DNA from 2 places in the Paenibacillus sp. GM2FR genome. Region 2 is predicted to be linked to the other one. Evidence: predicted binding sites of a transcription regulator. Region 2 holds the regulator's gene; the other holds the start of a gene.
What was found. Region 2 encodes Rex, which represses fermentation and respiration genes when NADH is low (regulators of the CRP and FNR family bind a similar motif). Its sites were predicted from a motif close to TTGTGAAATATTTCACAA; they were not measured.
Positions count from the first base shown of each region.

Region 1: a site for Rex is predicted at 2,289-2,306, ahead of nirB (nitrite reductase large subunit NirB). Genes of this name have one in related genera too.

Region 1 is NZ_MKZM01000008.1:610,527-615,867, reverse strand. It holds gene nirB (nitrite reductase large subunit NirB) at 1-2,201, opposite strand, end outside; gene PAEVO_RS02930 (hypothetical protein) at 2,383-3,060, opposite strand; gene PAEVO_RS02925 (winged helix-turn-helix transcriptional regulator) at 3,243-3,563, opposite strand; gene PAEVO_RS02920 (uracil-DNA glycosylase) at 3,710-4,378, opposite strand; gene PAEVO_RS02915 (ThuA domain-containing protein) at 4,555-5,277, opposite strand; gene PAEVO_RS02910 (sugar phosphate isomerase/epimerase family protein) at 5,324-5,341, opposite strand, start outside.
Region 2 is NZ_MKZM01000008.1:783,402-788,742, forward strand. It holds gene dinG (ATP-dependent DNA helicase DinG) at 1-2,723, shown strand, start outside; gene PAEVO_RS03850 (redox-sensing transcriptional repressor Rex) at 2,786-3,451, shown strand; gene PAEVO_RS03855 (amidohydrolase) at 3,426-4,727, shown strand; gene PAEVO_RS03860 (cell wall elongation regulator TseB-like domain-containing protein) at 4,759-5,277, shown strand.

The DNA of each region.
Region 1 (5,341 bases), 170 kb from region 2:
AAGGCTCCGCAGATTTCAATCAGCTCTTCATCCGTTTTCACTTTGCAGAACGAATCAGCAAGACGCGCTTTCGTTCCGCCGTTGCCTCCAACGAATATTTCCCATCCACCGTCATTGCCAACGATCCCGATGTCTTTTGTGCACGACTCGGCACAATTTCGCGGACATCCATTGACCGCCATTTTAAATTTCGCCGGAAAATCCAGTCTTTCGAATTTCTCCTCGAGAAATGCCCCCATGCCCATCGAATCCTGCGTACCGAAACGACAAAATTGGGAACCTACACAGGTCTTCACGGTCCGCAGCGATTTGGCATAAGCATAACCCGACGGCATATCGAGCTCTTCCCAAACACTCGGTAAATCTTCCTTCTTAACACCGATGAGGTCCAGACGCTGTCCGCCGGTAACCTTGACAACCTTCACATTATATTTAAGCGATACATCCGCGATTTTCTTCAAATCCTCCGGTGTGGTAACGCCGCCGTACATTCTTGGGACTACCGTGTACGTGCCGTCTTTCTGAATGTTGGCGTTCATCCGTTCGTTGACAAATCGGGATTCTCTCTCCTCCTGATGGGTTACCGGATTCAGCATCGCCAGATAATAATGAATGGCAGGACGGCATTTCGAGCAGCCCTCCGGGTTGCTGAACTCCAGAACATGCATGACTTCCTTCGTCGTGGTAAGCCCCTTGGCGCGGATTTCGGCGACGATTTCGTCCCGATCGAGGGTTGTGCATGGGCATATGCCTTGTTTGCCTGCCGCCTTAAAGCCATCGCCCAATACGCTCTGGAGTATTTGCTCCACAACAGGTTTACAGCCGCCGCACGAGCGGGTAGCTCCTGTACAAGCTTTGATCTCATCCACTGTCGTAAAACCCTGTAGAGTAATGGCATCCACAATGGCTTTTTTGGTTACGCCGTTGCAGCCGCACACGATTTCATCATCGGGCATCTTCTCCAGTGAAAATGCCTTGCCATTTCCTGTTCCTGCGCTGTCAGTACCCATGATCGAATCGTAAATCTCATCCGTCATGGCTGTCTTTTTCCGAATCATGGATTGAAGGCTTGCCGAATCGCTCACATCTCCGAACAATATCGCCCCAACGATGATATTGTCGCGAATTAATATTTTCTTATAGGTCTTGCGCCAATCATCTTTTGCGGTAATCACCGAGTGCTCGGCTTGCTCCATGAATTCTCCGGCAGAGAATACATCAACCCCGCTGATTTTCAGCTTCGTCGATACAATGCTTCCCTCGTAAGGCTTGCCTTCCACACCGCATAGATGCTTCGCCAATACCTGTCCCTGCTCGAACAATGGTGCAACCAGGCCGTAGCATGCGCCCCGATGCTCACAGCATTCGCCAACCGCATACACATCCGGCCAGGAAGTCTGAAGATAATCATTGACTACGATGCCCCGGTTCACTTCGATTCCGCTCGCTTGGGCGATCGCGGTGTTCGCTCTGATGCCCACTGCCATCACCACCAGGTCGGCTTCAAGCTCATCCCCATCCTTGAACCGGAGTCCCGTAACTCTGGTATCTCCCAATATTTCGGTTGTTTGCCTGCCTAATAAGAAGTTGATACCCTGCTGTTCAAGCTCCCTTTTCAGCATGCCGGATGCCATCGAGTCCAACTGGCTCTCCATTAAATCCTGCATGAGATGAACTACCGTCACCTCCATGCCCAGGCTGACCAATCCCTTGGCCGCTTCCAGTCCCAGAAGTCCCCCGCCAATGACAGCCGCTTTCTTGTATGCGTTAGCGGCTTGAAGCATCTGCGTGCAATCGGCAATGTTTCGAAAACCAATAACGCCTTCTTTGTCACTTCCCGGTACGGGTAAAATAAAGGGCTTCGAGCCCGTAGCTATCATGACTTTGTCATAAGGCACCGTCAATCCGTTGTCGGCTGTCACGACCTTGCGCTCTCCATCAATGGCAGTTACAGTGGCACCCGTGTGCAAAGTGATATGGTTATCCTCGTACCATTTCCAATCATTCAATACAATGTCATCCAAGGTTTTGCTGCCTTCCAGCACATACGACAGCATGATGCGGTTATAATTCGGATGAGGCTCTTGTCCAATGACGGTGATGTCAAAATTCCCCCCCAATTTAATGATTTGCTCGACCGTACTAATCCCGGCAATACCGTTGCCAATGACAACTAACTTTTCTCTCTTTATATTGGACATCGTTTGATTCCTCCCCAACACATTTATCTAGTGATCGTGGTATTCCGTTCCTTTCACATAAATTATATCGTCTGACGTCATTAATTTTTGTGATATATTTCACATAAATCGTTAAAATTTTAAACAAATATACAAAATAACCCTGTCCGCATCGGAACAAGGTTATGATGAAAAATGCTCTCTATATAATATCGGCTTCCATATAGGCTCGTTCGCCGTTAGGAACCTTCAAATAAGGACGAATCCCGGCAAACCCCTTCGCGTCCAAGTTCACCCCGGTCATCCAGTTCCCCTCCAATAAGCCACGATCCGATTGCATAATGACGGCAGGTGCCTGAATATGCTCCTGATACAGAACAATGTCGGCCTGAATGGTCTTAAAGGCCTTTCCTTGTTCCACCAACGGTACGGCGCTGATATACGTAGGCACAAAATAATTCGCGATCACATCCAGCTCTTCCCCGTCAAAAAACGGCTCACTGCCAAGGATGGGATGCAGCATCGCGATTTTCTCATAGAGTGACCAGATGATCATCTGCAGGAATCTTCCCGTTCGTCCTATATTCTGCCCGGTGGACGCATTCAATCTATCGGTTTCATAACCAATGAACTTCCATCCGCCGGGGGCTTTGACCCATTTCTGAAACATGCCTGCAGCATCGGCACTGCTTGGGTAAACGGATTCTGCAGATCCCGGGCTTGTTCCAGACACAGCTAGCCACAGGGAGTCCGGCACATACTGGCTCAGCATCCGCTTGGTTTTCTCAAAAATTTGAAGCACTTTTAATGAAGCGTTTTCAAGTTCTGAGATGTCCTCTTGTCCATAATGGAAACGGGAGATATACGTTCGCTTGGTCATGGGCTCGCCTCCTTGATATGCTGCTGGGTTTTTCACATTATATAGCAGCTGCGTCCGCTTGGTGCATGTCCACCTATTCTTGCCGTAAAGAAACAGGAATCATACTTCCATTTAGAAAAAAAACCCTGAAATGAGGATGTCTCATGCCAGGGTTTAATCATCAAGGGGAGTCTTAAGATGACTCATCTTTCGACCCATTGTTCTGCCCAGGATGCAATTTGCTCCATCACCGGACGCAGTGCTTTGCCTTTTTCAGTCAGTTCATATTCAATACGTACCGGTGTTTCCGGATAGACATGACGAATCAAAATGCCTTCACATTCCAAATCCTTCATCCGCTCAGAGAGCATTTTATCGCTCATGGACGGAATCAAATTCGAAATATCCTTAAAGCGCTTAGGCCCGCTCATCAACGTTTGAATAATCAAACCGTTCCACCGTTTGCCCAGAAAAGAAAATGCAGATTCAAAACGGGGACACATCGTAACATTTGTAACTTCCATATCCCTTCACCTCTTTACGAAGTCACCTTGTTTATAGAAACTCATAAGCTTAATCAAAATCTAGAAAACTTACGAATTGTAAGTATGTTTCATTTTAGCACATTTCCGAGAAACTGAAAACCACCTAGCCCCTTTTTCCCATAAAATCAGCGTTTGTCCCATAATATACGAGCCAAAATATCCAAATCTTCCTCGATCAAAGTGGATAATTTCCTATTATACAGTACGGCCGCTGGATGGAACAGAGGGAATATCTTATAGGTTTCCACTGAAAACATATAGCCCCCACCGGGATTCTCCGGATCTGCTGCTTGCTGGACCGGGCCCTCCATCAGTTTGCCGTGCAGCGATGTCACCGTTTCATGGCTTCCGATTAACCGGTGCAGCGCCGTATTTCCCATGGGTGCGATAATGTGCGGGCGAACCCATCGAATCTCTTCATCAAGCAAAGGTGCATGGGCCAATATTTCCGCCTTCGTCGGTGTCCGATTGGAGCGGCTGATGACACGCTCGCCCGTGGACCTCACGATTAGCTTTTCCTTATAGGGCCTGCTTCTCATGGCACTGGTAATATAGACTTGCTCCCGGGTCAGGTTCAGGCGTTCCAGGTAGGCATTCATCTCTTGTCCGGCCTGCCCTACAAAAGGTAAGCCTTCCAGAACTTCATGGGCGCCGGGGGCTTCCCCAATAAACATAATCTTGGCGAAGCGGACTCCTCTCCCCAGCAGGAAGCCCTCAACGGGTTGATGGACAAGCTTGGCCTGGCATATGGCGATGGTTGCGGGATCTACAGGTGCGCTTTGTACTTCACTCATGTGTACAGCCCCCCTTCTTGTATATCATACAATACCCCATACTTAGGTATATTCTATCCCTAGCCGGCAAAAACATTTCGGTGAACATTCACCGCCAACGATAAAACGAGCCGCTCAAGGATTGCCCCCTGAACGACTCGTTAACTCATTGCTTCTTAAAAAACGCTGCTCGTAGCTTAGACTAAAACGGGAAGCGCACGAACCGGCTGACTGTTGCCGAAGGTTTGCTTACCTGCCGTGGAATAAGCCCAGTTAATCGCATTCGTGATCACTTTCAGCACTTCGGGGTTGTAGTAGGTTGGATAGGTCTCATGCCCCGGACGGAAGTAGAAAATGTTCCCATGACCGCGCTTGAACGTGCAACCGCTGCGGAATACTTCGCCGCCTTCAAAATTGCTGACAAATACCAGCTCATCTGGGGCTGGAATATCAAAGAACTCCCCGTACATTTCCTCGTGCTCAATGATGATCGGCCCCGTAATTCCGGCCGCAATCGGATGCGTCGGATTCACGCTCCAAATAATTTCCTGTTCTCCTGCTTCGCGCCACTTCAAATCGCAGCTTGTGCCCATCAATGCTTTGAACGGCTTGGAAAAATGTCCGGAATGAAGAACAATCAGACCCATCCCATCCTGCACGCGCTTAACGACCTTGCTTACGATTTCGTCACTTACCTGGTCATGAGCCATATGCCCCCACCACAACAGCACATCGGTTGAATCCAGTACATCATCCGTCAATCCATGCTCCGGCTGATCAAGCGTTGCCGTTCTGATAACGAAATCCGGATTTTGCAGACCCTCCGCCAAAGCAGTGTGAATCCCCGCCGGATAAACGCTGCGAACCTCATCATGGATTTTCTCGTGTACGAATTCATTCCAAATGGTTACGTTAAGCATGTTGCTGTTCCCCCTAATTGCTTATTTCGGCTATTCCTCTACGCTGTTAGACCCACCACATTTC
Region 2 (5,341 bases):
CCGGTTTGACCGGCATTTCCGACAGTGATGTAGCGAATGCTCCTTCATTGGAAGAAATGATGATGGAACTAGTGCCCATGCTCAACGATGTCGTATTGGTTGGGCATAATGTCGCTTTTGATTTTAACTTTTTGCAAAATGCACTCGATCGCTGCGGCTATTTACCGTTCAGCGGCCGAATTCTAGATACGATGCACTTCTTAAAAATATGTTTTCCCTCGCTGCCTTCTTATCAGCTCGGGATGGTGTCCTCTCATTTCGGCCTGGAGCATGACCGTCCGCATCAGGCGGACAGCGATGCGCTTGCCACAGCCTATGCGCTGCTGAAATGCCTGGAGGAGATCGATGAGCTTCCTCTTCTTACCGTACAGCGGTTAAGCGACCTGTTTGCGGACGAGGACAGCGACTTGGCCTGGTTCTTTGACGGCATCCGTGCTGACAGGGAACTCCAGGCTGTACAAGCCGGAGACACCCATACGTACTATCGTCAATTCGCCCTGGCAGTTGACGATTGGAACGATATTGCGCCCGTCAGGGATGAGACGGAGCCCAATCCCTTGGCCGATGTAAGCTTCGAGCAATACATGAATGATGTACGTGAACGCCTGAAGGAAACGCTGCCTCATTACGAGAGCAGGGATGCCCAGGACATGATGTTCCAGGAAGTGATGCAGGCACTCGATAACAATAAACATTTATTAATCGAGGCCGGCACGGGAACAGGCAAATCCCTCGGGTATTTGCTGCCGTCGATTTATCAAAGCGTGAAGCAGGAACAGAAGGTTATGGTGAGCACGCATACGATCAACCTTCAAGAACAGCTGCGTGACCGGGATATTCCCCTGCTCACCCAGGTTGTTCCTTTTCCGTTTAAAGCGGCTATTTTCAAGGGAAGAGGCCATTATTTGTGTTTGAGAAAATTTGAACATAAAATAAATAGAAGAGATTTTCATTCACCGAAGGAAGATGTGATCACCGCGGCGCAGATGCTGGTCTGGCTGACCCAGACGGAGAACGGGGATGATGAGGAGCTGAACCTTGGCGGCCGCGGGGGGGATTTCTGGGAGACCATCTCCAGCGATTCGGATTCCTGCCTTGGGCGTGCCTGCCCATGGTTCCGCAAATGCTACTATCACAGAGCCAAGCATGAAGCGGGCATCGCGGATGTTGTCATTACGAACCATTCGAAGCTGTTCACCGACGTAAAAGCGAATCACCAGCTGCTTCCGAGTTATGAGCGTCTCGTCATCGACGAAGCGCATCATCTGGAGGATGTCGCCGGCAAGCACCTTGGCTTGCAGATGAAATATTTTTCGGTTGTCCATACGCTAACCCGTATGTACAAAGACAACCGCAGCGGTCAGCTCCCGGCTCTTCGCCAGCTGCTGCAAGTTTCATCCCATGAGAAGGCTGTCGAGTGGTCTTCCATCATAGATCGGATTTATCCGGATCTGATCACCGTAAAAGAGAATTGGGATCGACTCAGCGATCAATTGTTCGGACTGCTTCCGGAACGCGGAGATGCATCTCCAGGAGACGCCGGTCAATTCTCGCTTCGCTTATCGCCTCTTAAGAAGCCGAAGGATTGGGATTCGCTTGCCGAGCTGGAACATCAAATCCATGTGATACTGGGCGATGTCGTACGCAAGGGTGACAAGCTGATCGCCGAAATGAAGGAAGATCTCGACGATTACAGTGCCGACAGTCTGTTAACAGACCTATCGGGTCTGTTTAAGGACCTGGCCGCACACCGCGAGGACCTGAGGTCCTTCATGGCTCTGAATGATGAAGGCACGGTATACTGGATGGAGGCTAACGGCAATTTCCGCGGGAAATCGCTGCAGCTTTATGCGGTGCCTGTCGATGTAAGCACCCACTTGAAGGAATTGTTTTTTGACAAGAAACAAAGCGTGATCCTGACGTCGGCGACCTTGTCGGTGGACAAATCGTTCCAGTTCATGATCGAGAATTTGGGTCTACAGGAAGCGGCAGATAGCGGCAACCTGAACACGGTTCTGCTGCCGTCCCCGTTTAATTACAGGGAGCAGGCTCTCCTTGTCGTGCCGCGCGATTTTCCGAGCGTGAAGGGCTCGGTCGGGGATGCACTCTTTGTGAATACACTAGTGCAATCATTGGCCGATACGGCAATCGCTACGCATGGACGTATGCTTGTCCTGTTCACCTCGTACCGGATGCTGCGTCAGGTGCATGAGCCCTTGAAGGAGGCGCTGGCATCCAGCGATATTACGGTACTGGGACAAGGGATGGATGGAACCAGCCGTACCAAGTTAATCCGGAGATTCCAGGATAGCAGCGCCTCGGTTCTGCTGGGTACCAGCTCCTTCTGGGAAGGGGTTGACATACCCGGTGAGGCGCTCACTTGCCTTGCGATCGTCCGGCTGCCGTTCCAGCCGCCGAATCACCCTTTGGTTGAAGCCAAGAGCGAATTGCTGCAGCAGCAGAAGAAGAACCCCTTCATGAAGCTTTCGGTTCCGCAAGCCGTCATTCGCTTCAAACAGGGATTTGGCCGACTGGTACGGACAGCGCAAGACAAGGGGATTGTCATCGTCTACGATACCCGGGTCATTGAATCCTATTACGGAAAATATTTCCTATATTCCTTGCCGGGACCAAAGATGGAGCACATGCCGACCGAGGGGATTGTTCCCCGAATTTCGGAATGGCTGCAGGAAGAGGCAGGCGTAGAGAACCAAGCTGAATAAAGTGAAACCATGAACGATCACATTGAAATGTAGTTATTAACCTATTATTAGGGGGAGCATGCATGAAATCGGAAAAAATTTCGGAAGCCGTGGTCCGCAGATTACCTGTATACTTGCGCTATTTGAATGAGCTTCAGAAAAGGGAGGTCTCCACGGTTTCCTCCCAGGAACTGGGACAAAAACTGGACCTCAATCCTGCTCAAATTCGTAAGGACCTAGCGTATTTCGGTGATTTTGGACGGAAAGGGATCGGATATGACGTATCTTATCTGATCGAGAAAATTCGCCAGATTCTAAAGCTGGACCAGAAGATCAATGTCGCATTGATTGGGGCCGGTAATCTTGGACATGCATTATCAAATTACAATGCATTTCTGAAGGACAATATGAAGATTGTGGCGGTTTTCGATTCGTATTCTCCCAAAGTTGGTATGAAAATAAACAATTTGGTTGTACAGCCGATGGAGGAACTGGAGAAGACGGTTCATGAGTACGGCATTCGTATCGGGATTATCACCGTTCCGGATTTTGAAGCGCAAAATGTAGCGAATCAGCTTATCGCCGCAGGCATCGAGGCTATTCTGAATTTTGCGCCGACCATCCTGAAAGCTCCATCCCATATCCGGATTCATACGGCTGATTTTACTACGGATTTGCAAAGTTTGGCCTATTATTTGGATAACGGTAAGGAGGATACAGCACATGACGACAACGAAGTGGATGGTTAAAAACGGAACGTTTGCGGTACTAGAGAAAGGAAGGTCCGTGCTACGCGGATATATGGTTGTGGAGAATGACCGGATAACCTACCTGGGTGAAGAAGAGCCAACCGTCCAAGAGGGAACAGAAATTATCGACGGAACCCATCTGTTTTTCCTGCCTGGATTGGTGAACACGCACGGACATGCGGCGATGTCGCTTCTCCGCGGTTATGGCGACGATCTGGCACTGCAGGTATGGCTTCAGGAAAAAATGTGGCCGATGGAAGCCAAATTCACGGCCGACGATGTGTACTGGGGAACCTCACTCTCCGTGCTTGAGATGATCAAAGGCGGAACCACGACGTTTGTGGATATGTATGATCATATGGATCAGGTTGCAAAGGTTGTGCAGGACTCAGGAATGCGCGGCGTACTGACACGCGGTGTCATCGGATTATGTCCGCCTGAGGTGCAGCAGCAGAAGCTGGATGAGGCGGTTGCATTCGCGAAAGACTGGCATGGCAAGGCGGATGGAAGAATTACGGCGATGATCTCGCCGCATGCACCTTACACATGCCCGCCGGATTTCATCGAGAAATTCGTTCAGGCATCCCATGATCTGAATCTGCCTTTGCATACGCATATGTCCGAAACGGAAACGGAAGTCGCTCAGAATGTAAATGATTACGGACTCCGCCCTGTTGCCCATTTGGAGAAGCTTGGCATGTTTTCCCGTCCAACGCTGCTTGCGCATGCCGTCCATCTGACCGATGAAGAAATCGAAATCCTGGCTAAGCATCAAGTGATGGTGTCGCATAATCCAGGCAGCAATCTGAAGCTTGCCAGCGGCATCGCTCGCGTGCCTGCACTACTGAAAGCCGGGGTCACCGTGTCTTTGGGTACCGATGGACCTGCGAGCAATAATAATCTGGATATGTTTGAAGAGATGCGCCTGGCGGCACTGATCCATAAAGGAGTAAGCGGGGATCCAACCGCGATTCCTGCATCCGAAGCGCTTCGGATGGGTACAGAGTATGGTGCCAAGTCAGCTTTCCTTGCGGATATCGGTACGCTTGCGGTAGGAATGAAGGCAGATATGATCGCACTGAACACGGATCAGGCGCACTTCCTTCCGAAGACGGATTATATTTCTCATGCTATCTACTCCGCCAGTGCGAAGGATGTTGAGCATGTATGGGTTGACGGTAAGCAGGTCGTGAAGAATGGCGCGAGCCTTACTCTCGATGAGGAACGTATCCGGCGGGAAGCGCAGCGTGCCTTTGAGCGTCTTACAACCCTCTAGGAAATAATCAAGGGGAGCGAGGAAGACGGATTTGAAGAAAAAAACGAAGTGGATCTTGCTTAGTGTATCCGGCGTGCTGCTGTTACTGCTTGGTTTACAGCTCTATTATTCATATGTTATGAAAGACACTTGGAATGAAGAAAGAATGGCGATTGCTGCCGCCAAGCAGCATGGCCAATTGGTTTCGTCCGGAAAGACCTATAAATCGGTGTGGGGCGAGGATAATAACTATTGGGTGGTAAGCGGCAAGGATCAGGACAATCAAGATCGTATGGTATGGGTAAAATTTACAGATGACAACGTACCTGTTGAAGGTGCCGATGCTGTCCAGTCCGTTTTATTGAATACAGGGATGTCGGAAGCCCAGATTCGGGATCAGATTTATAACGAATTGCCTGGTGTGGAAATTAAGCGATTGCTGCCTGGAATGTATGAAGGCGAGTATGCCTGGCAGCTGCAGTATGAACACAACGGTCAGCGCGGCTATCGGTTTTATCGTTTTCAAGACGGTAACACGATCGGTAATGACATTATTCTTCCGAATCAATAATAAACGAAGTAAAGAGAGGCGTCCCTTACTATTTAAGAGGGGCTTCTCTTTTTCTTTCATAATT